Desulfocurvus vexinensis DSM 17965: one gene and its partner. The protein of the gene in region 1 interacts with the protein of each later gene in a pairwise test. Links are inferred from orthologs where the notes say so. Each region holds a gene or a part of one and is shown in the gene's direction. Other genes may lie near its edges. The genes, in order: hflC and ftsH.

Region 1 (14,716 bases):
GGGTGGACTTGCCCGAGCCCGAGGGCCCCTGCAGGGCCGTGAAGTCGCCGTGGGCGATGTCCAGGTCCACGTCGCGCAGGACCTCGGTGGGCGCGCCCGCCGTTTCGTAGCGCTTGCCGATGCCCGCCAGGCGGATGAGCGGGGCGTCGCTCACGAGCGGCCCCTGGGCGGCCCGGGGGGGGCCTGCGGGGTGCGCGGGGCCTGGGCGCCCTGCGGGGCCTTGGTGCCGGGCAGCACGAGCTGCACGGCCACCTCGTCGCCCTCGGCCAGCCCCGAGAGAACCTCGGTGGCGCTCACCCCGGCCAGACCCAGCTCGGGCATGATCCGCTCGGGCTTGCCCGCGCGCATGACGTACACGGCCTGCTCGCCCGCCACCCACTTCAGGGCCGCGTTGGGCAGGGCCAGCACGTTGTCCTTGACCTCGACGATGATCTGGCACTGGGTGGTCATCTCCGGGCGCAGGCTTTGGGCCTGCTCGGGGGTGATGCGCACCAGGGCCTGATAGTAGACGATGTTGTCGCGCACCTCGGGCTCGGGGTAGATCTGGTCGATGGTGCCGTGGAAGGAGGTCCCGGGCAGGGCGTCCACCTGGAACTCCACGGGCAGGCCGGGGCGCACCTGGCCGATGTCGGTCTCGTCCACGTAGATCCACATTTCCAGGCGTGTGGGGTCGAGCACGGTGATCAGGTTGGCCACCTCCAGCCCGGCGACCACGGTTTCGCCCTCCTGGACCGTGACCTGGCTGACCACGCCCGTGAGCGGGCTGACGATGCGCGTGTAGCTCAGGCGGGTCTGGATGGATTCCAGGGCCGCCTCGGCCTCGCGCACGGCCTTTCTGGCCTTGTGCAGGGTCTTTTCCGTTTCGGTGCGCGTGCGCTCCAGGGCGGCCCGGCGGGCGCGCAGGGCGCCGTCCTTGACCTGGGCCTTCTGGGCGGCGTCGTCCAGGGTGTCGCGGGCCACCAGCCCCTGGGCGAACAGGGTGCGCTGGCGCGCGGCGAAGTCGGCGGCGTAGGCGGCCTCGGCCTCGGCGGCCTCCAGGTCGGCCTGGGCCTCGGCCACGGACAGCGGGGCCACGGCGCGCGCCCGGGCCAGCTCGGCGCGCTCGCGCTCCAGGCGGGCCTGGGCCTCGGCCTGGGCCGTGCGCGCCTCGCGGTCGTCGATCTGGGCGATGAGGTCGCCCTCGCGCACGCTGTCGCCGATCTTCACGCGCATGGAGGTCAGGCGGCCCGTGGCCTGGGCGCCGATCTTGACGATGGCCCCGACCTGGGCCTTGACGATGCCCGTGGCTTCGAGCTGGCTGCGCACGGTGCCGCGCGTGACCTTGGCCGTGGCCAGGACCTGGATCTCGCCCGCGCGGCGGCCCGTGGTCCAGAACAGGGCCGCCACGACGGCTGCCGCGACGAGGGCGGCGAGAATGAACTTCTTGCGCACGGGCAGACCCCCTGGTTGCAGTGGGCGGATGGCGTTGGGCCTGCGGGCAGCCTACTCCTGCCGGGCGCCCAGGTCCACTATGGCCTTGGCGTAGGCGCCGCGCAGGGCGTCCATGTAGCCCTGGTCCATGGCGCCCTTCCAGGTGACGACCTCGCTGAAGCGGCGCGGGATGGTCACCTTGCCGGGGTCGTAGCCCGTGTCCAGCTTCAGGCGCCAGCGCAGGCGCTGCGCCTCGCTGGCCAGGGCGTCCAGGTTCTGGGCCGTGGCCGGGAAGCCTGCGGCGTCCAGGGCCTCGGCCAGCAGTTCGGGGGTGTAGATGCCGCGCGCGAACAGGCAGGAGACCATGCAGGTCAGCATGACCCGGCCCTTCTCGTCGTCCACCATGAAGCGCACGGCCTTGCCCACGTCCTTGTCCTTGGCCTTCTGGTCGTAGGAGTAGCCGCCGCTGTCCAGGTGCGAGTGGCGGAAGCCCAGCGCCTGGGACACGAAGAACACCTCGCCCGTGGCGTAGCCAGCCATCTCCTGGCCGAGGACGCAGGCGAAGTCCGTGCCGCCGTAGTGCTCGGCGGCCACCAGCGCCCCGCGCCCGAGGATCTCGTAGAACTCGTTGGCCCGCGAGCCCAGCAGGTCCATGGCCGCGATGAAGCCCTTGGCCTGGCCGAAGCGCAGGGGCACCACGGTCTGCTTCTCGGTGACGACGCCCTTTTCCAGCGCCTCGGCGGCCCAGGCCAGGGCCACGCCCGCGCTCATCACGTCCATGCCCTGGCGCTCGCAGGCGTCGAGCACGGCCAGCACGTCGGAGGCGTTGGACAGGGCGAGCATGGCCCCGCAGGCGAAGATGGGCTCGTGGTCGTAGGACACCTGGCGGTAGAGGTATTCGTGCTCGCCCGCGAACTGCTCGCGCAGCAGCCCGATGTGGATGCAGCCCACGGGGCAGCCGGAGCAGGCCGTCTGGCGCAGCAGCAATTGCTCGGCGAAGCGTTCGCCCGAGATGCCCTCGGCCCCGGGGTCCGAGGTCTGCTGAAGGTTCTTCCACGGCAGGGCGTTCAGCTCGTTGAGCGGGATCACGTTCTGGGGCGTGCCCAGGTTGTGGTATTTGCTCATCATGTCCGTGGTGGTCAGCTTGGCGTAGATATCCTTGAAGATCTTCTTGTATTCCTTGCCCGCGCCCAGGGGCAGCTCGCGGTCGCCCACGACCATCACGGCCTTGAGGTTCTTGGCGCCCATGACCGCCCCCGAGCCCAGGCGCCCGAAGTGGCGGAAGGAATCCACGTTGATGCAGGCGTAGGCGAGCAGGTTTTCGCCCGCCGGGCCGATGCGCAGGATGCTGCGGTGGCCCGAGGCGCCGCTCTTGTGGCGCAGGTGCTTGCCGGTGCTGAACACGTCGCGCCCGCGCAGGTACTCCACGTCGGCCAGGGCCAGCTTGCGCCCGGCCACGGTGAGGGCCGACAGGCGCTTTGCCCGCCCCGTGATCACCAGGGCGTCGAACCCCGCGAAGCGCAGGGCCAGGGCCAGGCGGCCCCCGGCGTGGGACTCGGCGTACTGCCCGGTGTAGGGCGACTTGAAGCCGCACACGACCTTGCTCATCAGCGGGTAGCGCCCCGTGAGCGGGCCGATGGCGAAGATCAGCGGCTGCGCGGGACTGAACGCTGGCCGGTCGAGGCCGCCGTATTTCTCGAACAGTCGGGCCGCCAGGCCCGAGCCGCCCAGGCACTCGTCCGGGGCCGAGAAGTCGGCGCGCTCGCCGCGCCCGGTCTCCAGGTTCACATGCATGATGTGGAACGGACGGTCAGCCATGGGTGTGCTCCTCCTCTTCCCCTTCCAGGGCTTCGGCGGGCAGGGGGCGGGGCTTGCGGTCCTGCACGTCGATCATCTCCAGGCAGCCGTGGGGGCAGAACTGGGCGCAGCGCCCGCAGTGGATGCATACGTAGGGGTAGCCGTCCTCGGTGCTCATGAGGATGGCGTCCACCGGGCAGTGGGCCGCGCATTCGCCGCAGCGGATGCACAGCGCGCGCTGGACCACGACCCCGCCGCCCTTGCGCTGGGCGAAGGCCCCGGTGGGGCAGGCCAGGGCGCAGGGCGCGGGGTTGCAGGCCACGCACAGCCGGGCTTCGAAGCCGGTGGTCAGCCCGCCTGCGGAGCCGATGCGGATGCCCGCGCGGATCCAGCTCAGGCTGTCGTGCACCAGGCGCGCGCAGGCCAGGGAGCACGAGTGGCAGCCGATGCAGCGTTCCATGTGGTTGGCGGCAAGTATTTTCATCGTGGGTCGGACTCCATTTGTTCCGGCCTGGCCGGGGGTCAGGACATTTCGGCGATCCAGCGGGCCAGGGGCTCCTCGACGAGGCGGCGGATCTCCTCCAGCCGCTGGGGCGACTGGGCCTCGAAGCGCAGCACCAGCACGGGCTGGGTGTTGGAAGCCCGCAGGAGCCCCCAGCCGTCGGGCAGCACGATGCGCACCCCGTCCACGTCGATGACGTCGTAGCGCGTGCGGAAATACTCCAGGGCCCGGGCCACCACCTGGAACTTCAGGGCGTCGGGGCAGTCCACGCGCAGCTCGGGGGTGTTGCAGGTCACGGGCCAGTCGTCCAGGTAGCCGGACAGCGGCGCCCCCGGGGTGCGGGCCACGATGTCCACGATGCGCAGGGCGGCGTAGAGGGCGTCGTCGAAGCCGTGGTACTGGTCGGCGAAGAACATGTGCCCGCTCATCTCGCCCGCCAGCAGGGCGCCGGTCTCGCGCATGCGGGCCTTGATGAGCGAGTGCCCGGTGGCGCTCATGATGGCCTGGCCGCCGTGGGCCTCGATGTCCTTGTAGAGCAGGTGGGTGCACTTGACCTCGCCGATGACCGTGGCCCCGGGGTGGCGGGTGAGCATGTCGCGGGCGTAGATGGCCAGCAGCTTGTCGCCGTAGACCATGGCGCCCTTTTCATCCACCACGCCGATGCGGTCGGCGTCGCCGTCCAGGCCGATGCCCAGCTCCGCGCCCGAGGCGGGCACGCGGGCGATGAGGTCGGTCATGTACTTGGGCACCGTGGGGTCGGGGTGGTGGTTGGGGAAGTCGCCGTCGGGCTCGGTGTACTGCTCCAGGACCTCGGCGCCGATGCGCCGCAGAAGCTCGGCGCAGACCAGCCCGCCCGCGCCGTTGCCGCCGTCGAGCACCACGCGCACCGGGCGCGGCAGGCGCACCTGCGCGGCCAGGGCGTCCAGGTAGGCAGGCACGATGTCGTGGCGCGCGGCCACGCCCGAGCCGGACTCGAAACGCCCGGCGGCCATGATCTCGTACACGGCGGTGATCTCCTCCGAATGGATGGTGGAGTCACCTTCCCAGACCTTGAAGCCGTTGAACTCCGGCGGGTTGTGGCTGGCGGTGATCATCACCCCGGCGCGGTAGCCCAGGGTCTTGACGGCAAAATAGAACAGCGGGGTGGCCACCATGTCCAGGAACAGCACGTCCACCCCGCAGGCGCTTAGCCCGGCGATCATGCGCTGCTGGTAGCCCGGGGAGGAATGGCGGCAGTCGTGGGCGACCACGGCCCGGGTGTGGCCCTTGCGCCGGAAATAGGTGCCGCAGGCCCGGCCCAGGGTCTCGACCCACTGCTCGTCGAAGTCCCTGTCCACCACGCCGCGGATGTCGTAGGCCCTGAAGACTTCCTTGTTGACCGGTTTCATCGCTCCTCCGCTGCCCTGTTTGTGTGCCGCGTCCGCCCTGGCGGACCGGATGTGCCCAGAGTGGACCCTACCCTTGCCGGGCCGGGCTTGCAAGGCCCAAGGACGCGCCCGGCGCGCCCGGCGGGGCGGGCGGATTCCCGGGCCGGGCGCCCGGCAAGGCTTGACCTGCGCGCGCCGAAGCCTTAGAGCTAGGGGACTATGAACTGGGACTGGGACAAGCTGCAACAGCAGAACAAACGGCAGAGGCCGTCCGGCGGCGCGAGCGGGCCGGGCCTGGGTGATTTCGGTTTCGAGGTCCGGCGGCTGCGGCAGTTCAACTTCCCGGCGGGCAAGTTCATCCTGCTGGCGGTGGTGGTGCTGTGGGCCCTGTCGGGCCTGTACATCGTCAACGCCGACGAGCAGGGTGTGGTGCTGCGCTTCGGCAAGTTCGCCCGGCTGACGGAAAGCGGGCTGCACTACCATCTGCCGTTCCCCATCGAGAGCGTGGAAACGCCCAAGGTGACGCAGATCCACCGCGTGGAGATCGGCTTCCGGGGCTCGGCGGGCGCCGGGTCGCAGGCCCGCGCCGTGGACCAGGAATCGCTCATGCTCACCGGCGACGAGAACATCGTCGATGTGCAGTTCATCGTGCAGTACAAGATCAGGGACGCCAAGCAGTATCTGTTCAACGTCAAGAGCCAGCACGAGACGGTGAAGGCCGCCGCCGAGGCCGCCATGCGCGAGGTGGTGGGCTACAACCTCATCGACACCGTGCTGACCACGGGCAAGCTGGGCATCCAGAACGACAGCACCGACCTGTTGCAAAGCATCCTGGACCGCTACGAGAGCGGCATCCAAGTCGTGGCCGTGCAGCTTCAGGACGTGCATCCGCCCCACGAGGTCATCGACGCCTTCAAGGACGTGGCCTCCGCCCGCGAGGACAAGAGCCGGCTGATCAACGAGGCCGACGCCTACCGCAACGACCTGATGCCCCGGGCCCGGGGTCAGGCGGCGGTGCTGCTCAACCAGGCCGAGGCCTACAAGGAGACGCGCATCCGCCGCGCCCAGGGCGACGCCGCGCGCTACCTGGCCGTGCTCCAGGAGTACGAGAAGGCCCGCGACGTGACGAAGACCCGCCTGTATCTGGAGACCATGGAAACCGTGCTCTCCAACCCCGAGCTCGAAAAGATCATCATCGACTCCAAGGCCAGCGGCGGGGTCGTGCCCTATCTGCCTCTGGACAGGCTGCCCCGGGCCAAGGCCCCGGCGTCCTCCGAACCGCAGACCCCCCAGGCCGGAGGTGCGCAATGAGCAAGCGAAACGGATGGCTGCTGGGCATCCTGGGCGCGGCGCTGGTGGTGCTGTCCCAGAGCATGTTCCTGGTGCACCAGACCCAGACGGGCATCGTCCTGGAGCTGGGCAAGCCCGTGGGCGGGGCCAAGGAGCCCGGCCTGCACTTCAAGAAGCCCTTCATCCAGAGCGCGACCGTCTTCGACGCGCGCATCCTGGAACACAACTCCCAGCCGCGCGAGATCCTCACCGAGGACAAGAAGGCCATGCTGCTGGACAACTTCAGCAAATGGCGCATCGTGGACCCCTTGCAGTACTACCGCACGGTGAACAACGAGCGCGCGGCCACGGCCCGGCTGGACGACATCATCTACGCCCAGCTGCGGGTGGCCCTGGGCCGCTACACCTTGCAGGAGATCGTGTCCCAGAAGCGGCCCCAGATCATGGCCGAGGTGCTGGCGCGCTCCGACGAGCTGATCCGCGAGTACGGCATCGAGCTGGTGGACGTGCGCATCAAGCGCACCGACCTGCCTGCGGAGAACGAGCGGGCCATCTTCGGGCGCATGCGCGCCGAGCGTGAGCGCCAGGCCAAGCAGTACCGCTCCGAGGGCCAGGAGGAGGCCGCCAAGATCAAGTCCATGGCGGACCGCGACAGGGCCCTGCTGCTGGCCGAGGCCGAGCGCGAGGCCCAGGTGCTGCGCGGCCAGGGCGACGCCGAGTCCACGCGCATCTTCGGCGAGGCCCTGAAGACCTCTCCGGACTTCTACACCTTCAAGCGCAGCCTGGAAGCCTACGAGAAGAGCCTTGCGGGAAGCACCCGGGTCATCCTGACCCCGGACAGCGAGTTCCTGCGCCACTTCCGCTAGGTCGAAGCCCGGGCCCCGGCCCGCAGCCGTCAAGAAGGCGGCCCGCCTGGATCCAGGCGGGCCGCCTTTTGTTCTCTCGCAAATATCTGTGGAGCGATTTTGTGCACCGGGCGCTGCCGGGCCCGGCGCGGAATTTCCGTACGCGCACAGTCTGTTTTGTGGAAAAGCCAGGGCGATATCTCTGGAGGGCGGCCGTTGCGGCCGCCGGGCGCGGCAGGTTGTGGATTGACAAATGCGTCACGGGGATTCATCATCGCATACGAAAACGCCTGAGGGGGACGGGCTGGCGGGTCGTGTCGCGCGCGGGGATCCCTGGATTTCCGCAGGCGGCGCGCCCGGAATCGTCTGTGACCCAGCGGGTGTGCCCCGCCGGAAAGTGCGACCCGCACTACGATTCTTCACTCTGAACGGTCCGAAATCGACGTGGAAGGCTGCGCGGCCTTTCGCGGTGCGTTTTTGGCGCCAGGTGGCCTGCCGGGCGGCCTAGAGGGCTCCGGGAGCAGCTCGCGGGGGATACCGAGCCTTGCGAGCTGCCTGATGCGCCGGGCCGGGGCGCGGTCGCCGCTGACGATGCGCGTGATCATGGACGGGTGAACCCCCAGGGCCAGAGCCAGGTCGCCGTACCGGATCTTGTGCAACGCCAGCCATGCCCGCAGCCGGGCTTGACGGGTCGGGTTATTTTCGTCAATTTGTTTACCGATTTCCATGGCGTGGTCCTGACGCAATCGACTATATAGCCACGCCGCTGGACGGTCAACAGCAAAACGGTTCCTGAGAGAAGAAAGCGATGGGAAAATCCGGGAAAAAATACGGTGAGAATTTCGAAACGGTGGTGGACCGCATCAAAGAGGCCACCGGGACCAGGACCCAGGTGGAGCTGGCGCAGGTGCTGGGCATTCGCCAATCCAGCATCTCCGACGCCAAGCGCCGCGATTCCGTGCCGGCGGACTGGTTCCTGACCCTGTTCCGCGAGTTCGGGCTCAACCCCGACTGGCTGGCCCTGGGGCGCGGCCCGCAGTACATCAAGACCAAGGAGGGCTACAAGCCCTTCGACCAGCCCGCCCTGTCCGAGACCCTGCGCGAGGAGGGCTCGCCCTACGGCGAGCCCATGGCCTCGGCCAAGGTGGTCACCTACTACGCCATGGCCGGGGGCACCGCCGAGGACGGCGGCTGGAAGCCCCAGCCCGCCGGCAAGATCGCCATCCCCAAGGCCTTCGACCGCAAGTCGCTGCTGGTGGTGCGCATGGACGGCACGGGCATGGATCCGCTGATTCGCCGCGGGGCCTTCGTGGGCCTGGACCGCGACCACGTCAGCGTGCTGTCCGGCGAGGTCTACGGCGTGCTGCTGCCCTTCGAGGGGCTGGTGGTGCGCCGGGTGTTCCTGGAGGCGGAGAAGAACCGCTTCGTGCTGCGCGCCGAGAACCCCGCTCTGGCGGACCAGCACTTCGGCTTCGAGGAATACCGCGACAAGATCATCGGGCGCATGGTCTGGATGATCCAGGAAATCTAGCCCCGGCCCCGGGCCGCGACCTTCCGGCCCCCGGCGCGCGAGCGCCGGGGGCCTTGCCGTTGCCGCCCTTGCGCCGGACCCGCGCTGTTGCTACCGTGGCGCCCGCGCGCCGGGTGCCCCAGCCCAAGGAGGAGCCGTGACCAAGACCGAATCCGTGACCGTGCCGTCCGTGGCCGCCCGCAAGGGCGGCGAGCGGCTGACCATGCTCACCGCCTACGACTACGCCCTGGCCCGTCTGGCCGACGCGGCGGGGGTGGACATGGTCCTGGTGGGCGATTCGCTGGCCATGGTCGGCCTGGGCCAGCGCGACACCCTGGCCGTGGGCCTGGACGCCATGGTCCACCACACCCGCGCCGTGTCGCGCGGCGTGGAACGCGCCCTGGTGGTGGCCGACATGCCCTTCGGCTCCTACCAGGCCTGCGACGCCGACGCCGTGCGCGGCGCCGCGCGCCTCCTGGCCGAGGGCCGGGCCGGGGCCGTGAAGGTCGAGGGCGGGGAGCGCGTGCTGGGGCGCATCGAGGCCATCGTGCGTGCGGACATCCCGGTCATGGGCCACATCGGGCTCACGCCCCAGAGCGTGGCGCGCATGGGGGGCTTCAAGGTTCAGGGCCGCACGGCCTGGGCCGCCCGGGCCCTGCTGGACGACGCCCGGCGCCTGGAAGACGCGGGCTGCTTCGCCCTGGTGCTGGAGGCCGTGCCCGCGCCCGTGGCCCGGGCCGCCACTGCCGCCGTGGGCATCCCGACCATCGGCATCGGCGCCGGGCCGCACTGCGACGGGCAGGTGCTGGTGACCCACGACGTGCTGGGCCTGTTCGACCGCTTCGCCCCGCGCTTCGTCAAGCGCTACGCCGAGCTGGGCCAGGCCGCGACCCAGGCCATGGCCGCCTTCTGCGCCGAGGTGCGCTCCGGCGCCTTCCCCGGGCCGGAGCACAGCTTCACCATGGACGCCGCCGAGCTGCGGGCCGCCGGGCTGGAAATGCCGGACGGCGAGTAGCGGGGCCGCCGGTGGACATGGACCTCGCCGCCCTGTGGCAGGGCCTGGGCTGGCCCCTGGTGCGCCTGTGCTTCTTCGTCTCCCTGGGGCTTTTGGTGGGCACGCTCATCGAGGCCCTGAACTGGGTGCGCTTCGTGGCCGTGCTGGCCACGCCGCTGACCCGCGCCGCGCGCCTGACCGACGTGAGCGGCGCCGCGTTCTCCATGGCCTTCTTCTCCGGGGTGTCGGCCAACACCATGCTGGCCGAGGCCCACGCCCGGGGCCGCATCACGGGTCGCGAGCTTTTGTTCTCCAACCTGTTCAACAGCATGCCGACCTTCTTCCTGCACCTGCCCACCATGTACGCCATCACGCGCTCCATCGTCGGCCAGCTGGCCGACGTGTACGTGGGGCTGGCGGTGCTGGCGGCGGTGCTGCGCACGGGGGCGGTGGTCCTGGCGGGGCGGCTGTTCAACCCGCCCCTGGAGGAGGGCTGCATCCCCTGCCGCCTGGACGAGCAGAAGCCGCACTCCCTGCGCGAGGCCCTGGGCCGGGCGCTGTCGCGCTTCTCGCGGCGCATCCGGCGCATCCTGGGCATCACCGTGCCGGTCTACGCGCTGTTCTTCCTGCTCCAGGAGTGGGGGCTGTTCACGGCCATCGAAACCTTCATGGCCACGCACCTGTCCTTTTTGTCCTGGCTGCCGCCGCAGGTCATCTCGGTGGTGGCCCTGCAATCCACGGGCGAGCTGGCCGCCGGGCTCTCGGCCCTGCGGCCCCTGCTGGACCAGGGCGCCATCGCCCCCAACATGGCCGTGCTCACGCTGCTGCTGGGCAACGTGCTGTCCTCGCCCATGCGCACCATCCGCCACCAGTACCCCTACTACGCGGGTATCTTCCCCCAGCGCGTGGCGGTCCGGCTCATCGTCGCCAGCCAGACCCTGCGCGCGGCGTCCATGGCGCTGGTCACGGCGGGGTACGTCCTGTTCGCCTTCTAGGGCTTCAGCCCCCGGCTCCGCGCCCGGCCCCGGGCCCCGGCCCGCCGCGCCCGGCCATGGTGCCCGGTGAGATCTCCACCACAGCCACCCGCCAGCCGTCGTAGTCGCGCCAGGCCCCGGGCACCAGACGCACCGTGTCCAGGGGCATGTCCACCTCGGGGATGGGGAAGTCCAGGCGCAGGTCCGTGTCCGGGTGCATGCGCTCCATGACGAAGAGCACCAGGGCGTGGGTGCCCAGCAGGTGCGGCGTGTGCAACCCCTCCGGGGGCATGGCGTCCAGGGCGGCCATGGCCGCGTAGGCCTGCTCCCAGGTCGGGGCGGGCCCGGGCAGCCGGTCCTTGGGTACCAGGAAGACGCGCACGCTGGCCGCCTCGCGGTACACGGGCGCCACGGAGGCCCGCTCCAGGAGCAGGGCGCCCCCGGCCAGGCGGTAGGTCACGTCGTAGAGCAGCCCGGCCACGCGCCCGTAGCGGTCGGCCAGCACCAGGCTGCCCGAGGCCGTGCGCGCCTGCGGGGCGCCTGCTGGCGCCGCGTAGCGCAGCAGGCGGTGGGCCACGACCTCGAAGCCGGGGTAGGCGAAGGGCTGGCGATCCAGCACGGCGGCGGCCTCGGGGGCGTAGCCCGCCCCGCGCGGGGCCGCGCCCTGGATGCGCCCCAGCACCGCCCGGGCCGCGAAGGCGGCGTCTGGCGGGTGCAGCGCGGGGTCGCCAGGCAGGGCGGCGGGCACCGGGGCCAGGGCGCGCGGCGCCCCGGCGCAGGCGGCCAGGGTCAGGGCCAGGGCGGCAAGGGCCAGGGCGGCAAGGCGGCGGGCTGGGGCAGGCATGGGCGGCTCCCGGGTCACAGGGTGTGCCTGATCATAGCACGGCCCGGCCCGGGGCGCATCCCGCGCGGCGCGGGCCTTTCAACCGTCATCATGCAGGAAAACGGGGCCGCCGCGCAACGGTCTGCGGGCACCGGAAAAGCCCTGGGCGTCGTTTGCAGAAACGACGCCCAGGGCTTTCCCGGCGCTGCGGGCAGGCACAATCGAAAGCCGGGAGAGCCTAGCTGCCGCCGTAGGTGGCCGTGATGCTGGCCGAGGCCAGCACGTGCCCGCGCAGGGCGGCGTCGAACTCGCGGCGCCTGGCCTGGGGTGGCAGGTCCAGGTCCACGTCCAGGGCGTGCAGGGTGAAGACGTAGCGTCCGCTGCCGTGCCCGGGCAGCGGGCCGTTGTAGCCCAGGCGGCCCCAGTCGTTCTGCCCCTGGCGCAGCCCCGAGGGGTGCTCGGCCATGCGCGGCAGCTTGGCCGCCAGCATGAAGACCGCGCCGGGGATGCCGTAGACCAGCCAGTGGGTCCACGGTCCGTCCGGCCCGCCCGGGTCCTCGCAGACCAGGGCGAAGCTCCGGGTGGCCTCGGGGGCGCCGTCCCAGGTCAGCGCCGGGGCGAAGTCGCTGGTCTCGGCGGTGTACTGGATGGGCAAGGCGCCGCCGTCGGCGAACTGGGGACTCTTGAGCTGCATGGCGGGGTTCTCCTGCTGGGGGTCGTGGTCCGGCTGGGATAGCAGACCGGGGCCGCCCTTGCCAAGCCCGCAGCGGCCTTCGGGGCGCGGCGCCCTTGCGCCCGGGCACCTTCCTGGCTATTGTTGACGATGCATGGATGCCCCCGCCGGAGCGGGGGCGCTTTCGGGGACAATCGACAACGCTCCCGCCGGGCTGCTGCCCGGCCTGCGGGGCGACGGGGCGACGCGTGGAGCTTGTGACCATGACCATGGCGGTGCCGGTGTGGGTGCTGCTGCTTGCCGGGGCCGCCGCAGGGCTCGGGGGGCTGGCCGTGTGGGCCGCCCGGAGCCGGAACTCCGGCCAGGACCTGCCCCTGCCCGAAACCCTGCGCCATCCGGCCCCGGCGGAGCCGGAACTCCCCGCGCCCGCGGCCCCGGCCCAGTCCGAGGCTCCCGCGGCCTGCACCCCCGACGCCGAGAACTTCTTCCGGCGCATCTACGAAAGCGCCAGCGTGGGCATCTTTCGCACCACGGTGGACGGCGACCGCGTGCTGCTGGGCAACGAGGCCGCCGCGTCCATGTTCGGCTACGCCACGGTGGCCGAGTTCCTGGACGGCTGCCGCCCGGAGCGGGCCTACACCGAGCCCGGCCAGCGCGAGGCGCTGCTGGAGGCCCTGCAGGCCCACGGCCATGTGGACGGCTTCGAGATTCTGGTGGCCCGGCCCGACGGCAGCCGCAAGGTGCTGGCCCTGTCGGCCAGCCTGGACGCCGAGCACGGGACCATCGAGGGCGCCGTGCTGGACATCACCGCCCGCAGGCGCGCCGAGCGCGAGTTGCAGGACAGCCACCTGTTCCTGCAAACGGTCATGGACACCATCCCCAACCCGCTGTTCTACAAGGATGGCCGGGGCCAGTTCCGCCACGTCAACAGCGCCTTCGAGCAGTTCCTGGGCCACGGGCGGCGCGAGGTGCTGGGGCGCACCCCCGGCGACCTGGTGCCCCCCGAGGTCGCCGCCGACTGGATGGAGCGCTCCGAGGCCCTGCTGGCGGGCGGCGACGGGGTGCACCGCTTCGACACCTGGCTGCGCACCCGCGGCGGGACGCGGCGCGACGTGGTGATCCAGGAGGGGCTGGTGGCCGACTCGGCGGGCAAGCATCTGGGGCTTGTGGGTGTCATCACCGACGTGACGGACCTCAAGCGCATCGAAAGCGACCTGCGCGAGGCCTGGGCCACCTACCGCAACATTTTCGACAACGCCGTGGACGGCATCTTCACCACCACCGCCGAGGGCCGCGTCGTGCGGGCCAACGCGGCCATGGCGCGCATCCTGGGCTACGACTCGCCCGACGAGCTGGTGCGCGGCGTGACCGACCTGGCCAGCCAGGTCTACGCCAGCCCGGACAAGCGCATGGAGGTGCTGGGCCGGATGCAGGAGGAGGGCGTGCTGCGCGGCCACGAGATCGAGGTGCTGCGCCGCGACGGCAGCCGGACCTGGCTCTCCCTCAGCCTGCGCGCCATCCGCGCCGAGGACGGCGCCCTGGCGCGCATCGAGGGCGTGGCCACCGACGTGTCCGAACGCAGGCGCGAGGTGGCCGAGCTGGCCCAGCGCGCGCTGACCGACCCGCTCACGGGGCTGCCCAACCGCGTGGCCTTCGAGCGCGAGTTCGAGCGCATGCTGGCCCAGGCCCGTCGCTCGGGGCAGACCGTGGGCGTGCTGTTCATGGACCTGGACGGCTTCAAGCCCGTGAACGACACCCACGGCCACCAGACCGGGGACGAGCTGCTGCGCGTGCTGGGCGAGCGGTTGCGCGAGCGGTTGCGCGTGTCCGACATGGCCTCGCGCATCGGCGGCGACGAGTTCGGGGTGCTGCTGTGGAACGTCTCGGGCCCGCAGACCATGGAGCGCATCGCCCATGAGATCATCGAGGCCCTGAACCAGCCCGTGGACCTGGAGGCCTGCCGCTGCGAGGTGGGCGTGAGCATCGGGGGCAGCCTGTTCCCGGCCCACGGCGAATCCCCGCGTGAGCTGATCAGCCGCGCCGACCAGGCCATGTACCGCGTCAAGCAGCAGGGGCGGAACCATTTCCTGCTGGCGGGCGGCGAGGACGACGGGGACGGCTGCGCTCCGGACGCGGGCTGCCCGGCCCCTGCGGCCCAGGCCGGGCCGGAGCGGACCGGGGCCCTGGCTGCGGGGGCCATGGCTGCGAGCGCGGCCATGGCCGCTGACGGCGCGGCCCATGCGGACCCCGGGCCCGGGGAGGCCGATGCCCCCGGAGCCGCCCAGGCCGAGGATTCCGCCGCCGCCTGGGCCCTGGCCCCGGACGACGAGGCGCCCGGAGCCCCGGCCCCGGAATCTCCGGCCCCGGGAGGGCCCGAGGGCGGTCCGGACGACGCCGACGCCCTGGGCGAGACGGAGTTCGGCGGCTTCCGCCTGGAGCCCATCGAATAGCCGGGGCTGTGGCGTTTTTCCGGGCCTCTGCGCGAAGCGGGCCGGGCGGCGATGTGCCGTCCGGCCCGCTTGGCGTGTGAG
Region 2 (14,643 bases), on another replicon or contig:
GCGGCGGCCTGCGCACGGTCCGGCACCGGGCGCGGCGATGCAGCGCGCGGCGGCCCTCCCCGCGCGCGCCAGCCTCACCCTGCCTTCCCCGCGCCGCGCCAGCCCCAACCACCCCGCGCCCATCCGCCGCCCGCCCGCGCCGCACCCGCCCCCACCCTTTGCGTGGACAGGGCAAGGCCGCTGTGGTAGTTGAAATTCTGGGCCGCCACGGCTGGCGCGAAGCCGCCGCAAAATGCGCAGCCCGCCATTGCCTGCCCCCGCCCGGGGACTTATAGTCACCCGACCGGGGCCCCGCGCCCCCTCCCGACGAGCGCACAACGAGGAGCAGACGCCTTGAATAACGTCACCCGGAATCTTTTCCTCTGGTTGGCCATCTCGCTGGTGATGGTCTTCCTGTTCAACATGTTCAACCAGCCGCCGCGTGCCCAGCTCACCATGAGCTACACCGAGTTCCTGCAGAACGTGGAGAACAGCCAGATCACCGAGGTCACCATCCAGGGCCGCGACATCCTGGGCCAGACCGTCTCGGGCGAGCGCTTCAGCACCTACGCCCCCGACGATCCCGCCCTGGTGGGCAAGCTCGTGGACAAGGGCATCCAGGTCAAGGCCAAGCCCGTAGAGGATTCGCCCTGGCTCACGGTGTTCGTCTCCTGGTTCCCCATGTTGCTGCTCATCGGCGTGTGGATCTTCTTCATGCGCCAGATGCAGTCCGGCGGGGGCAAGGCCATGAGCTTCGGGCGCTCGCGGGCCAAGATGATCACCCAGGACCAGTCCAAGGTCACCTTCGACGACGTGGCCGGGGTGGACGAGGCCAAGGAGGAGCTGACCGAGGTGGTGGACTTCTTGTCCAACCCGCGCAAGTTCACCCGCCTGGGCGGGCGCATCCCCAAGGGCGTGCTGCTCGTCGGCCCTCCCGGCACGGGCAAGACCCTGCTGGCGCGCGCCGTGGCGGGCGAGGCCGGGGTGCCCTTCTTCTCCATCTCCGGCTCGGACTTCGTGGAAATGTTCGTGGGCGTGGGCGCCTCGCGCGTGCGTGACCTGTTCATCCAGGGCAAGAAGAACGCGCCCTGCCTGATCTTCATCGACGAAATCGACGCCGTGGGCCGCCAGCGCGGCGCAGGCCTGGGCGGCGGCCACGACGAGCGCGAACAGACCCTGAACCAGCTGCTGGTGGAAATGGACGGCTTCGAGTCCAACGAGGGCGTCATCCTCATCGCCGCCACCAACCGCCCCGACGTGCTCGACCCGGCGCTGTTGCGCCCGGGCCGCTTCGACCGCCAGGTGGTGGTGCCCACCCCCGACGTGCGCGGGCGCAAGCGCATCCTGGACGTGCACACCAAGCGCACGCCCCTGGGCGCCGACGTGGACACCGACGTCATCGCCCGCGGCACCCCCGGCTTCTCCGGGGCGGACCTGGAAAACCTCGTCAACGAGGCCGCGCTGCAAGCCGCCAAGCTCGGGCGCGACCAGGTGCTCATGGCCGACTTCGAGACCGCCAAGGACAAGGTGCTCATGGGCAAGGAGCGGCGCAGCGTGATCCTCTCCGAGGAGGAGAAGCGCACCACGGCCTACCACGAGGCGGGCCACGCCCTCATCGGCAAGCTGCTGCCCCACGCCGACCCGGTACACAAGGTCTCCATCATCCCGCGCGGCATGGCCCTGGGCGTGACCATGCACCTGCCCGTGGACGACCGCCACAACTACAGCCGCGAATACCTCGAAGGCCAGCTCTCGGGCCTTCTGGCCGGGCGCGCCGCCGAGGAGCTGATCTTCGGCCAGCGCACCACCGGCGCCAGCAACGACATCGAGCGCGCCACGGGCATCGCCCGCAAGATGGTCACCCAGTGGGGCATGAGCGACGCCATCGGGCCCCTGGCCCTGGCCGAGAAGGACGACTCGGTGTTCCTGGGCCGCGAAATGATCCGCCACAAGGTCCACAGCGAGGACACGGCCCGGCTCATCGACTCCGAGATCCGCCGCCTGGTGGACGAGGCCAACGAGCGGGCCCTGACCCTGATCCGCGACAACCTGGACTCGCTGCACGCCATCGCCAAGGCCCTGCTGGAGCGCGAGACCATCTCGGGCGCCGACATCGACCTGATCATGCAGGGCCAAGCCCTGCCCAAGCTCGCTGGCCCCGGCGCCCAGGACGGCCCGGCCCTGGGCCAGCCCGGCCCCGACGGGTCGGGCGGCGGATCGGGCGGATCGGGCGCGGCCCCGGCGGCGCCCGGCGGCGCGGCCCCGGCGGCCCCGGCGGCCCCCGCCGCACCGGGGGGCGGGGCTTCGGCCTCGGCTCCGGACGCGGACGCGGGCCAGGAGCGCATGGCCGGCGAATACGCCTCGCCCATGGCGGGCGCCACGCCCCCGCCGCCCCAGGACAGGCCCAAGAGCCTGTTCCGCAAGGTCATGGACGGCGAGCTGGACGTGGCCGCCGCCCAGCAGGACGGAGGCGAGTTCCGCCTGGAGCCCGACGACGCCCCCGCGCCCCGCGCCGGGGAGAAGGACAAGAGCGGAAACTAGGCCATGCAGGAGCGCATCTTCTGGAACGTGATCGGGGGACGGGTCCTTGGCCCGGCCCCCTTTTTCGTGGTCGGCATCGTCAACGTCACGCCGGATTCGTTCTTCGACGGCGGGGCCCATGACGACCCGACCTCGGCGGCTGCCCACGGCAGGCGCCTGCTGGACGAGGGCGCCGCAGTGCTCGACGTGGGCGGCGAATCCACCCGCCCGGGGGCCCAGGCCGTGCCCGCCAGCCAGGAGCTGGCCCGGGTGCTGCCCGTGGTGCGCGAGCTGGCCGCACACATCGCCCGGACCCAGGACCTCGCCGCCGGGCCCGCCGCCGTGGTCTCGGTGGACACCTTCAAGGCCGAGGTGGCCGCCGCCTGCCTGGAGGCCGGGGCCGCCGTGGTCAACGACATCTCGGCCTGCCGCTTCGACCCCGCCCTGCTGGACGTGCTCGGGCAGTACAAGCCCGGCTACGTGCTCATGCACAGCCTGGGCCGCCCGGACGCCATGCAGCAGGACCCGCGCTACGCCAACGTGGTCCACGACATCATCGCCTTCTTCGAGGAACGCCTGCGCGCCCTGACCGCCGCAGGCCTGCCCGAAGACAACATCGTCATCGACCCCGGCATCGGCTTCGGCAAGACCCTGGAGCACAACCTGGAGATCCTGCGCAATATCGAGGCCTTCGGCGTGCTGGGCCTGCCGCTGTACGTGGGGCTGTCCAACAAGTCCATGTTCCAGCACCTGCTCGGCCTGCCCCTGGGGGAGCGCGCCTGGCCCACCCAGGCCGCCGTGGCCGTGCTGGCCTCGCGCGGGGTGCGCATCCACCGCGTCCACGACGTGGCCCGCACGGTGCAGACCCTCACCGTGGCCGAGGCGCTGCGAAACCGCCAGGGGCCAGCGCCCCGGCCCGGAGGGCTCCTCCCGTGATCGACCTCGGCTGGCTGCGCATCTCCTGGCGCGAGATCGTGGACATCGCGCTGGTGGCCTTCATCTTCTACCGGCTGATCCTGCTCATCCGGGGCACCCGGGCGCTGTCGGTGCTCTGGGGGCTGTTGCTGGTGGCCGTGGTCTACTACCTCTCCGAGGTCTTCGGCCTGCTGACCCTCAACTGGCTTTTGGCCAACTTCCTGGGCTCCATCTTCCTGGTGGTCATCATCCTGTTCCAGGGCGACATCCGCAACGCCCTGTCGCAGGTGGGGGCGGGGCGGCTGTGGCGCAAGCGGCCCAGCGTGGCCGACGAGGTCTTCGACCAGCTCGTCACCGCCATGCTCGACATGGCCCGGCGGCACATCGGCGCCCTGGTGGTCATCGAGAAGAACGTACCCCTGGGCGACCTCACCGAGCGCGGGGTGACCCTGGACGCCCGCCTGTCGCGCGACCTGCTGCTGACCATCTTCCAGACCGACACGCCCCTGCACGACGGGGCCGTGCTGCTGCGCGCCGGGCGGGTGCTGGCGGCGGGCTGCATCCTGCCCCTGGCCTCGGGCGTGCGCCAGAAATCGACCTTCGGCACGCGCCACCGCGCGGCCATTGGCATCACCGAGGAAACCGACGCCGTGGCCGTGGTCGTCTCCGAGGAGCGCGGCGAGGTGTCCATAGCCATCGGCGGGCGGCTCACCGCCGCCCTGGACGAGGTGCGCCTGCGCCGCGTCCTCAAACGGGCCTGGGAGAAGTAGGCCATGCTGCGCAACTGGCAATACCGGCTGATGGCCCTGGCCCTGGCCCTGGCCTGCTGGTACATCGTCACGGGCCGCGAGAAGGTCCAGACCGTGGTGGAGATGCCCGTGGAGGTCGTGGGCGCCCGGCCCGACATGCTCGTGCTGGGCGGCATGGCCGACAAGATCGCCGTGCGCGTGCGCGGGCCCCGGGCCCTGGTGCGCCGCCTCGAAGAACGGCGCCCGGCCTATTCCCTGGACCTGTCCGGCCTGGAGCCCGGCGAGACGACGATTCCCTTCGAGGCCGAGAACGTCCCGCTGTCCATGGCCCTGGAAGTGGTGGCCATCGACCCCCCGGGCGTGACCCTGACGGCGGACCGGCTCATGGAACGCGAGCTGCCCGTGCGTCCGGTCTGGACCGGCGCCCCCGGCAAGGACTACGAGCTGGTGGCGGCCACCGCGCTGCCCGCGGAGGTGCGCGTGCGCGGGCCCATGGCCGCGGTGTCCAAGCTCGAGGAGCTGGCCACCCGCGAGGTGGCCGTGAACGCCACCGGCCAGGGCGAGCACGTGGTGCGCGCCGAGCTGGACCTGCCCCGGGGCCTGTCCGCCGAGCCCTCGGCGGTGCGCGTGGCGGTGGAATTCGCCGTCAAGCGCAAGAGCATCTGGCTCAAGCTGCCCGTGCGGGTGCTGCCCGAAACCCTGGAAGGCGTGGACGCGTCACCGTCCACCGTGCAGGTGCGCGCCCTGGTGCCGCTGCCGCTGGCGCGCGCGCAGGACCTCGCCGAGCAGTGCATGGCCTACGTTTTGCCGCCCTCGGGCCTGGAGCCAGGCACGCACCAGATGCCCGTGCGCATCAAGCTGCCCGACGGCTGCACCCTGGAAAAGGTGGCCCCCGAAACACTGGAAGTCAGGGTCAAAAAGAAGTAGCATCGCGCCTCGCTTTTCACGATCTTCCCGCCAATGGCGCGGCATATTTGCGTATCGAGAGGAACAATGGTCAAACGCTTCTTCGGCACCGACGGGTTGCGCGGCAGGGTCAACGAGTTCCCCATGCTGCCCGAGACGGTCCTGCGCCTGGGCCTGGCCGCCGGGCAGTATTTCCGCAACGGCAAGAAACGCCACAAGGTGCTCATCGGCAAGGACACGCGCATCTCCGGCTACATCTTCGAGACGGCCCTGACCTCGGGGCTGTGCGCCGCGGGCATGGACGTGATGCTCGTGGGCCCCATGCCCACCCCGGCCATCTCGTTTCTCACGCGCAGCATGCGCTGCGACCTGGGCGTGGTCATCTCCGCCTCGCACAACCCCTACTACGACAACGGCATCAAGTTCTTCGACAGCCAGGGCTACAAGCTGCCCGACGCCGTGGAGGACGAGATCGCCGACCTGGTGCTGGACCCCTGCGCCGACTGGGACTACCCGCCCCAGGACCGCGTGGGCAAGACCGCCCGCGTGGTGGACAGCATGGGCCGCTACGTGGTGACCCTCAAGCACACCTTCCCGGCGGACCGGACCCTGGACGGCGTGAAGATCGTGCTCGACTGCGCCCACGGCGCCACCTACCGCGTGGCGCCCATGGTCCTGGGCGAGCTGGGGGCCGAGGTGGTGGCCATGGGCGTCTCGCCCGACGGCACCAACATCAACGAGGGCTGCGGCTCGCTGCACCCCGACAAGGTCGCCGCGCGCGTGGTGGCCGAGGGCGCGGACATCGGCCTGGCCCTGGACGGCGACGGCGACCGGCTCATCGTGGTGGACGAGAAGGGCACCGTGCTCGACGGCGACCAGATCATGGCCCTGTGCGCCCTGGACAAGATGGAGCGCGGGGCCCTGTGCGGCAACCTGCTCGTGGCCACGGTGATGAGCAACATGGCCCTGGAGGTCTTCATGCGCGAGCACGGCGGCAGGCTGCTGCGCACGCCCGTGGGCGACCGCTACGTGGCCGAGGCCATGCGCCGCGAGGGCGCGGTGCTGGGCGGCGAGCAGTCCGGGCACCTGATCTTCTCCAACTACTCCACCACCGGCGACGGCATCCTGGCCGCGCTGCAACTGCTGCGCATCATGATCGCGCGCCAGCGGCCCCTGTCGGAACTGGCGGGCCTGCTCACGCCCTACCCCCAGGTGCTGGTCAACGTGCCCGTGGCGGGCAAGCGCGCCTTCGAGGAGCTGCCCGAGCTCATGGACGCCGTAGCCCAGGCCGAGGCCGAGCTGGCCGGGCGCGGGCGCGTGCTGCTGCGCTACTCCGGCACCGAGGCCAAGGCCCGGGTCATGGTCGAGGGCCAGGACACCGTCCAGGTGCGCGCCCTGGCCGACGCCCTGGCCGAAGTGGTCCGCCGGGTCTTGAATTAACGGGCACTTGCGGTATCCTGGCCCCCAAGGCACCACGCACGCAGAACCAAGGAGACCGACCATGAACATCCGCAAAGTCGTGATTCCCGTCGCGGGCTGGGGCACGCGCTCCCTGCCGGCCACCAAGAACGTCCCCAAGGAGCTGCTGCCCATCTACAAGAAGCCCGTGGTGCAGTACGTGGTCGAAGAGGCCATCAACACCGGCCTGACCGAGGTGGTCTTCATCAACAACCAGACCAAGACCATCATCGAGGACCACTTCGACCACAACTGGGTGCTCGAAGAGCTGCTGGAGCGCAAGGGCAAGACCGAGCTGCTGGAGGAGATCCGCGCCGTGGCCGAGATGGCCAGCATCATCTCCGTGCGCCAGAAGAAGCAGCTCGGCCTGGGCCACGCCGTGCTCTGCGCCCAGGGCGTCATCAACGACGACCCCTTCGCGGTCATGGTCGGCGATGACCTGATGTTCGGCATGGAGCCGGGCATCAAGCAGCTGGTGGACGTGGCCAAGGCCGAGGGTCTTTCGGTGGTCGGCGTGGTCGAGGTGCCGCTCAACAAGGTGGACCGCTACGGCATCATCCAGGGCGAGGAGTACGCCCCGGGCATCTTCCGCGTGCGCCAGATGGTCGAGAAGCCCGCCGTGGCCGACGCGCCCTCGCGCATGGCCGTGGTCGGCCGCTACGTGCTCATGCCCGAGGTCTTCGACCACCTGCGCGGCCTGAAGCCCGGGGTGGGCGGCGAAATCCAGCTCACCGACGCCCTGGAGATCATGGCCAAGGAAGGGCGCCTGCTGGCCGTGCGCATGCGCGGGCGGCGCTTCGACGCGGGCGACTGGGCCGAATACCTGACGGCCAACATCTATTTCGCCTTGCAGGACGAGGAATTGCGCGACGATCTGGTGCGCAACCTCCAGGAACTGCTGTCCTGCAAGTAGGCGGCCCCGGCCCGGCCCCCCGGGCCCGGCGCATCCAGGCCCCCGGCGCGGACGCCCCGCCCCCGGGGGCCTTGCCGTGCCGGGCCCGCCCGGCGCATGGCGCGCCCCGCCCCGGGCCTTGACGCGCCCCGGCCCCGGGGCGAGGATGCCCCAGGCGTCTCCCCAGCAACACGGCCCAGGCGACACGCCCCGGAAACCATGACCCGACCGACGACCCCGACCCCCGGCGAGCCCGCGCGCGGCTACTGGCAGGTGGCCCTGCTGGGCGCGCCCTTTGCCGTCTACACCTACGCGGAGCCGCCGCACCTGCCGCCGGACACCTGGGCGGCGGGGCTGCGCGTGCTGGTGCCCGTGGGCGCGTCCACGCGCCTGGGCGCCCTGGTGCGCCGCCAGGACACCCCGCCCGCCGACGTGCCCGAGGGCGTGCGCCTGCGCGACCTGCTCTGGCCCGTGGAGGCCGAACCGCTGCTGGGGCCGGACTACATGGCCCTGGCCGCCAACCTCGCCGCGCGGCAGATGGAGCCCGTGGGCCGCGTGCTGGACAACCTGCTGCCCCACGGGCTGCGCGCCCTGCGCGTGAGCTTCCGGGTCTTCGACCCGCGCTTTCCCGCGCGCCTGGGGGCCGGGGCCCTGGCGGCCCTGGCCGCCCGCGAGCCCGAAGCCCTGGCGGCCCTGGCCGCACTGTGGGCCCAGGGCCGGATGCGCGTATGCGCCGAGCGGCGCCATGAAAAGGAGCAGGAATACTGCACCGTGGCCCAGGACCCGCCCTGGCCCGTGCGCCCGGCGGCCAAGCGGCAGATGGACATCCTCGAATACCTCTGGGAGGCCGGGCCCGTGCCCCGGCCCCGGCTGGGCGAGGCCCTGGGCCCAGGCGCGGCCCAGGCCCTGAACCGCCTGGTGGCCATGGGCCTGGTGCGCATCGGCCCGGCCCCGGAATTCCACGAGCCCGAGGCCTGCGCCCTGGAGCCGGACGAGGCCCCGGGCGGCGGCGCGCCCGAGCTGACCCCCGAGCAGCACAGCGCCCTGGACGAGCTGACCCTGGCCCTGGGCCAGCCCGGCGGGCAGACCCGGCTGGTCTACGGCGTCACGGGCAGCGGCAAGACCCTGCTCTACCTGCGCCTGGCCGAGCGCGCGCTGGAGGCCGGGCGGGCGGTGCTGCTGCTGGCCCCGGAGGTGGCCCTGGCCTGCGCCCTGCACCGCGCGGCCACGGCGCATTTCCCGGGGCGCACGGTGCTGCTGCACCACGGCTACCAGAGCCCGGCGCGCCGCGAGCGGACCTTCACCGAGGTGGCGGCGGCGCGCGGGCCGCTGGTGGTGGTGGGCACGCGCTCGGCCCTGTTCCTGCCCCTGCGCGACCCCGGGCTGGTGGTGCTCGACGAGGAGCACGACGCGTCCTTCAAGCAGGAGGAGCGCCTGCCCTATCAGGCCAAGGAGGTGGCGCACTTCCTGGCCTCGCGCGCCGGGGGGCTGCTGGTGCTCGGCTCGGCCACGCCCGACGTGAAGACCTTCCACGCCGCGGCCCAGGGCGCCGTGGGCAAGGTGGTGCTGGGAACGCGCGTGGGCGGGCGCGCCCTGCCGCCCGTGGACCTGGTGGACCTGCGGACCCGCCCGCCCGCCGAGGGGCCCTTCGCGGCGGTGACGGCCCGGGCCCTGCGCGACGCCGTGGCCGACGGCGACCAGGCCGTGATCCTGCTCAACCGCCGGGGCTACGCGCCGGTGATGTACTGCCTGGACTGCGGCAAGACCGCGCGCTGCGCCCAGTGCGACGTGGGCCTGACCTACCACAAGGCCCGCGAACGGCTGGTCTGCCACTACTGCGGCGGCGCCGAGCCCTTCCCCAAGGTCTGCGCCTGCGGCAGCTCCAACTGGCTGCCCATGGGCGAGGGCACCGAGAACCTGGCCGAGGCCCTGGAACATCTGGTGCCCGGCGCGGGCGTGCTGCGGCTGGACCGCGACAGCACCCGCCGCCCCGGGCGCATGGAGGAAATCCTGGCCGACTTCGCGGCGGGCCGGGCCCAGGTGCTGGTGGGCACGCAGATGCTCTCCAAGGGCCACCACTTCCCGGGGGTCACGCTGGTGGCCGTGGTGGAAGGCGACCTGGGGCTCAACGTGCCCGACTACCGCGCCGCCGAGCGCATGTTCCAGCTCATGGTCCAGGTGGCCGGGCGCGCCGGGCGCGGCGACAAGCCGGGCCGCGTGCTCATCCAGACCCGCAGCCCCGAGCACTACTGCTGGAGCCATGTGCGCGCCAGCGACTACGAGGGCTTCTTCGCCCAGGAGCTGGAGCTGCGCCGCAAGTACGGCTACCCGCCCTTCACCAAGCTGGCGCTCTTGCGCATGAACTTCCCGGCGGACTACGCCCCCGGCCATGCGGCGGTGATGGAGCTGGCGCGGACCCTGCCGGGCCTGGGCCTGCGCAGCGGCGTGCGCGTGCTCGGCCCCGCGCCCTCGCCCCTGGGCCTGTTGCGGGGCCGCAAGCGCTACCAGTGCCTGCTCAAGGCCCAGGACTGGCCCGCCGTGCGCACCTTGTACGCCGAAACCCGCCGCCACCTCGCCACCCACCCCAAGATCCGCACCAGCCTGGACCTGGACCCGGTGAGCATGCTGTAGGACAATGCACGGGACAGGCCAGGCCCGCCCCCGCGCAGGGGGGGGCCTTCCCACACCATCGCGGACGCCCGGCAGGTACGGCGCCACCGCAAGCCAGGAGCGAACCCCATGGACGGCATCCACAGCCACAGGGAACTGGACATCTACTTCCAGGGCATGGACCACACCGACACGAAGCATGTGGACAGCGACAGGAGCCTGCGGGAATTCCTGGCCGGAATGCTCGGCTATGCCCCGCCCTGGCTGAGGGTCCTCTACCGGGTCCGGCGGCTGCTGGCTACGGCCCTCGGCCTGGAGCGCCACGGCGGAGCGGGCCCGGCGTTGGCGCCCCGGGAACTGCCTTTCACGCCCGGAGGGCATGTGTCGTTCTTCGTTGTCCGCGCCGCGCGGGAGGACGCCTACTGGGTGGCCCAGGCCCCCAGGGACAGACACCTGGAGGCCTGGGTCGGCGTGGTTGCCGAAGCCCTGGGCCCCGGGCGCAACCGGTTCCATGTCTTCACCTCGGTCCGCCACCTGCATTGGACCGGCCCCGTGTACTTCACCCTGATCCGCCCGTTCCACCACCTCGTGGTCGCGGCCATGATGCGCGCCGGGGCCAAAGGATAGCAAGGCAGCACAGCATCGCCCTTGAGCATTGACGGATTCTCGCCATTCGGGCTATCGTCCCGACAATGACAGGAGAATCCATGCACGACGCCATCGGTTCCGCAGGGGCCAACCCCGTGTTCTTCGCCCGCCAGCCCGTGCTCGACGCCAAGCGCCGGGTCTGGGGCTACGAGCTGCTGGGCGGGGAGGTGCGCCAGGGCATCTTCCACCTCTTCCCCGGGCAGGAGGCCGCCACCAGCCTGGGGTCGAGCACCTATTTCGGCCTGCGCGAGGCCCTGGACCGCGGCAAGAAGGTCATGGTCGCCTTCGACGCCGCAGGGGTGCTGGCCGGGCTGCCCCGGGCCCTGCCGCCCCAGGGCGGCTGCCTGCGCCTGCACCTGGAGGGCAAGCCCTCGCCCGAGCTGCTGGCGGCCCTGGAGGCCCTGCGCGCCGAGGGCTACCTCGTGGCCCTGGACGTGGCCCCCGGCTCCCCGGCCCTGGGGGCCGCGCGGCTGGCCGACGTGCTCATCATGGAGCAGGGCCCCGGCGCCCTGCCCCCGGCCATGGCGCGGCTGGCCGCCAAGAAGGCCCAGACCCTGGCCCGGGGCGTGCGCAACATCGAGCAGTTCCAGGCCGCCCGCGACCACGGCCACACCCTGTTCCAGGGCCCGTTCATCAAGGAAGCCGAGCTGCTGCCCGGGCGCAAGCTGACCTCCAGCGAGGTCTCGCGGCTCAAGATGCTGCGGCTCATGGAAGCCGACGACCCCGACCTGGACGCCATGGCCGCCGCCGTCAAGGGCGATGTGGCCGTGAGCTTCCGGCTGCTGACCCTGCTCAACAGCCCGGCCTTCGGCCTGCTGCACAAGGTGGAGTCCGTGGACCACGCCGTGCGCCTGCTGGGCTGGGACAAGCTCAAGGGCTGGCTGCGAGCCGTGCTGCTGGCCGATATGGCCGGGCAGGGCGAGGCGCCCCAGGAGCTGGCCACCCTGTCCATGCAGCGCGGGCGCTTCCTGGAGATCATCACCACCGAGTACGACTACTGGGACTTCAACCCCGGGACCATGTTCCTGCTCGGGCTATTCTCCCTGCTGGACGCCATCCTGGGCATGCCCATGGCCGAGGTGGCCGGGCTGCTGCCCCTGGACGCCAAGCTCCAGGGCTCACTGCGCCGCACCCCGGGCAACGACCACGAAGGCCTGTTCCTGCTCATGGAGGCCCTGGAGGACGGCGACTGGGACGGCCTGCGCGCCCAATGCGCCCGCCTGGGCTTCGACCTGGAAACGGTCAAGGCCGCCTACGCCTCGGCGGTGCAGTGGGCGGACATGTTCCTGGCCGCGCGCAACTAGCCGGGGCGCTGCAAGGCGTCGCGCACGCCCCGCCCCGGTCGGGAGAGTGGTGGCGCGCCTTGTGACGCAGCGTGATTCCCGAAACAAACGCATTCGTGGAGCCAGCGGGGCAACTCGCTGGCTCTTGCGTCCGCGCAGGGAGGCGAGGCGGCGCAGGCCCGTTGGCGAAACCCGGCCTGGCTGAAGCGTCCGGCCTTGCCGCTGGTGCGCGGCGCATGGGGCCTGATGCGGATGCGCCGCAGCCGGGGCCTTGCGCAGGCCCGGACCGCCGCGCCCGGCGCTCCTGAGCCGCGCGCAGCGCCGCGTTCGCGCCCCGGCTTCCCGCCACGCGGCCCTGCCCGCTGCGCGCCGTCCCCCGCCGCACCCGGGCCCAAGCCCGAACCCTCGCCCCCTGCCACCCCGCGCCCACACCCCGCCCCGCACCCGCCACCCTGCGCCCCGGGCCCCGCATGCGCCCTTTCCCTGGGCCGCGAAATGCGCTATGCCCTGCCGATAGATTATTCCAACCCCTTGCATCCGAGGTAGATTTCCCATGAAACGTCGCGAGTTCCTGAAGAAATCCGGCATCGGCCTGGCCGCTGGCGTGGCCGCCGGGGCCGTGGCGGCCCCCGCCGTCCTGGCCAAGCCGTCCTTTTCCTGGAAGATGGTCACCTCCTGGCCCGCCGGGATGCCCATCCTGCAAACCGGCGCCGAGCGCTTCGCCAAGCTGGTGGACGAGCTGTCCGACGGCGAGCTGACCATCGAGGTCTACGCGGGGGGCGAGCTGGTGCCGCCCATGGGCGCCTTCGACGCCGTGTCCCAGGGCATGGTCCAGTGCTACCACAGCGCGTCCTACTACTGGGCGGGCAACCACCCCGGCACCCAGTGGTTCACCTCGGTGCCCTTCGGCATGAACACCGCCGGGTACAACGCCTGGTTCCACGCGGGCAACGGCCTGGCCCTGTGGGAGGAGCTGTACGCGCGCTTCAACCTCGTGCCCCGGCCCCTGGGCTCCACGTCCTTCCAGATGGGCGGCTGGTTCAACAAGAAGGTCGATTCCCTGGAGGCCCTCAAGGGCCTGAAGCTGCGCTTCCCGGGGCTGGCGGGCAAGGTCTACTCCAAGGCCGGGGCCTCGGTGGTCCTTCTGCCCGGCGGCGAGGTCTACACCTCGCTGGAGCGCGGCGTCATCGACGCCACCGACTGGGTCGGCCCCGTGCTCGACCTGCGCATGGGCCTGAACCGCGTGGCCAAGTACTACTACACCCCCGCCTGGCAGGAGCCCACGGGCTTCACCGAGGTGGTCTTCAACAAGGCCGCCTACGAGGCCCTGCCTGCGGACCTCAAGGCCGTGCTCGACGCCGCCGCCGCCAAGATGACCAGCGTCATGCTCGCCGAGTTCGACATCCAGAGCGCCCGCGCCCTGGCCGAAATCCGCGCCGAGGGCAAGGTGGAGATCGTCTCCTTCCCCGACGAGGTGCTGGCCACCTTCCGCACCCTGTCCGCCGAGGTGCTCGAAGAGGAGGCCGAAAAGGACCCCATGGCCCGCAAGATCCACGACGACTACAAGGCCTTCATGGCCGAGTGGCTGAGCTGGACGGCGGTCACGGACAAGGAATACTTCGCGCGGATGGTCTAGCCCCGCGCCGGGCCGAAAACCGAAGGGCCGCCGCTCCCCGGGGAGCGGCGGCCTTTCGCGTTGGGCGCGGGTGCCCCGGCGCCGGGCCGGGGTCAGCGCATGGCGGCGGGCAGCCACAGCAGCAGCTGCGGAAAGGCCACGCACAGCACAAGCACCAGGAGCTGGATGAGCACGAAGGGGATGATGCCCTTGTAGATGGCCCCCGTGGACACCCCCGGCGGGCACACGCCCTTGAGGTAGAACAGTGAGAACCCGAAGGGCGGGGTCAGAAACGAGGTTTGCAGGTTCACGGCGAAAATGAGCGCCAGCCACACGGGGTCGAACCCCGCCTCCACGAGCAGCGGCGCCACCACCGGCACCTGGATGAAGGTGATCTCGATGAAATCCAGGAAAAAGCCCATGACAAAGATGAGCGCCATGATCACCGCCAGCACGCCCCACTTGTCGAAGGGCAGCGCGGCGATGAAGTCGCGCACCAGGTGGTCGCCGCCCAGGCCGCGGAACACCAGCCCGAAGGCCGTGGCGCCCACCAGGATGATGAAGATCATGCTCGTCAGCCGCGTGGTGGACTCCATGACCTCGGCCAGCATCCGGCGGGTCAGGCGGCCGTGGGCCGCCGCCAGCCCCAGGGCGCCCACGGCGCCCACCCCGGCGGCCTCGGTGGGCGAGGCCACCCCGGCGAAGATGGTGCCCAGCACGGCCACGATGAGCAGCAGCGGCGGGCCGAAGGCCGCCAGGAGCTGCGCGGCCCCGGGCCCGGCCTGGGGCGCGGCGCAGGCGTCCGCCCCGCCGGAGAGCCCCGAAACCAACGGCGCGCGCTCGGGGTGCAGCCGCGCGTAGGCCAGGATGTAGACGATGTACAGCCCGACCATCATGAACCCCGGCACCAGCGCGCCGACGAACAGGTCGCCCACGGGCACGCCGATGATGTCGCCCAGCAAAATGAGCACGATGGACGGCGGGATGATCTGCCCCAGGGTGCCCGAGGCGGCGATGGTGCCTGTGGCCAGGGGGTGGGCGTAGCCGCAGCGCAGCATGGCGGGCAGG

The links.
Region 2: the proteins of hflC (region 1) and ftsH interact in binary tests that used the Escherichia coli proteins (3 or more experiments, as listed by UniProt). The link is inferred for Desulfocurvus vexinensis DSM 17965 from one-to-one orthologs.

Annotation. Positions count from the first base shown.
Region 1 is NZ_JAEX01000001.1:159,321-174,036, forward strand. Bases 5,309-8,307 are described here. They hold hflC (protease modulator HflC), read left to right. Parts: upstream 5,309-6,383; coding sequence 6,384-7,232; downstream 7,233-8,307. Other genes in these bases: hflK (FtsH protease activity modulator HflK), read left to right, coding at 5,309-6,387; G495_RS20760 (helix-turn-helix domain-containing protein), read right to left, coding at 7,631-7,939; G495_RS0100720 (LexA family transcriptional regulator), read left to right, coding at 8,065-8,307. In the rest of the region: G495_RS0100685 (ABC transporter ATP-binding protein), read right to left, coding at 1-154; G495_RS0100690 (efflux RND transporter periplasmic adaptor subunit), read right to left, coding at 151-1,431; G495_RS0100695 (aldehyde ferredoxin oxidoreductase N-terminal domain-containing protein), read right to left, coding at 1,483-3,228; G495_RS16860 (4Fe-4S binding protein), read right to left, coding at 3,221-3,691; G495_RS0100705 (phosphomannomutase/phosphoglucomutase), read right to left, coding at 3,730-5,097; more of hflK, read left to right, coding at 5,296-5,308; more of G495_RS0100720, read left to right, coding at 8,308-8,742; panB (3-methyl-2-oxobutanoate hydroxymethyltransferase), read left to right, coding at 8,879-9,736; G495_RS0100730 (membrane protein), read left to right, coding at 9,754-10,710; G495_RS0100735 (hypothetical protein), read right to left, coding at 10,715-11,533; G495_RS16865 (YbhB/YbcL family Raf kinase inhibitor-like protein), read right to left, coding at 11,751-12,206; G495_RS20035 (sensor domain-containing protein), read left to right, coding at 12,434-14,635.
Region 2 is NZ_JAEX01000007.1:81,567-96,209, forward strand. Bases 1-2,926 are described here. They hold ftsH (ATP-dependent zinc metalloprotease FtsH), read left to right. Parts: upstream 1-333; coding sequence 334-2,520; downstream 2,521-2,926. Other genes in these bases: folP (dihydropteroate synthase), read left to right, coding at 2,524-2,926. Also shown: more of folP, read left to right, coding at 2,927-3,435; diadenylate cyclase CdaA, read left to right, coding at 3,432-4,184; G495_RS0108205 (CdaR family protein), read left to right, coding at 4,188-5,090; glmM (phosphoglucosamine mutase), read left to right, coding at 5,157-6,509; UTP--glucose-1-phosphate uridylyltransferase GalU, read left to right, coding at 6,571-7,440; replication restart helicase PriA, read left to right, coding at 7,639-10,050; G495_RS0108225 (DUF2867 domain-containing protein), read left to right, coding at 10,159-10,656; G495_RS0108230 (EAL and HDOD domain-containing protein), read left to right, coding at 10,737-11,981; G495_RS0108235 (TRAP transporter substrate-binding protein), read left to right, coding at 12,514-13,596; G495_RS0108240 (TRAP transporter large permease), read right to left, coding at 13,689-14,643. UniProt on the Escherichia coli protein: Acts as a processive, ATP-dependent zinc metallopeptidase for both cytoplasmic and membrane proteins. Plays a role in the quality control of integral membrane proteins.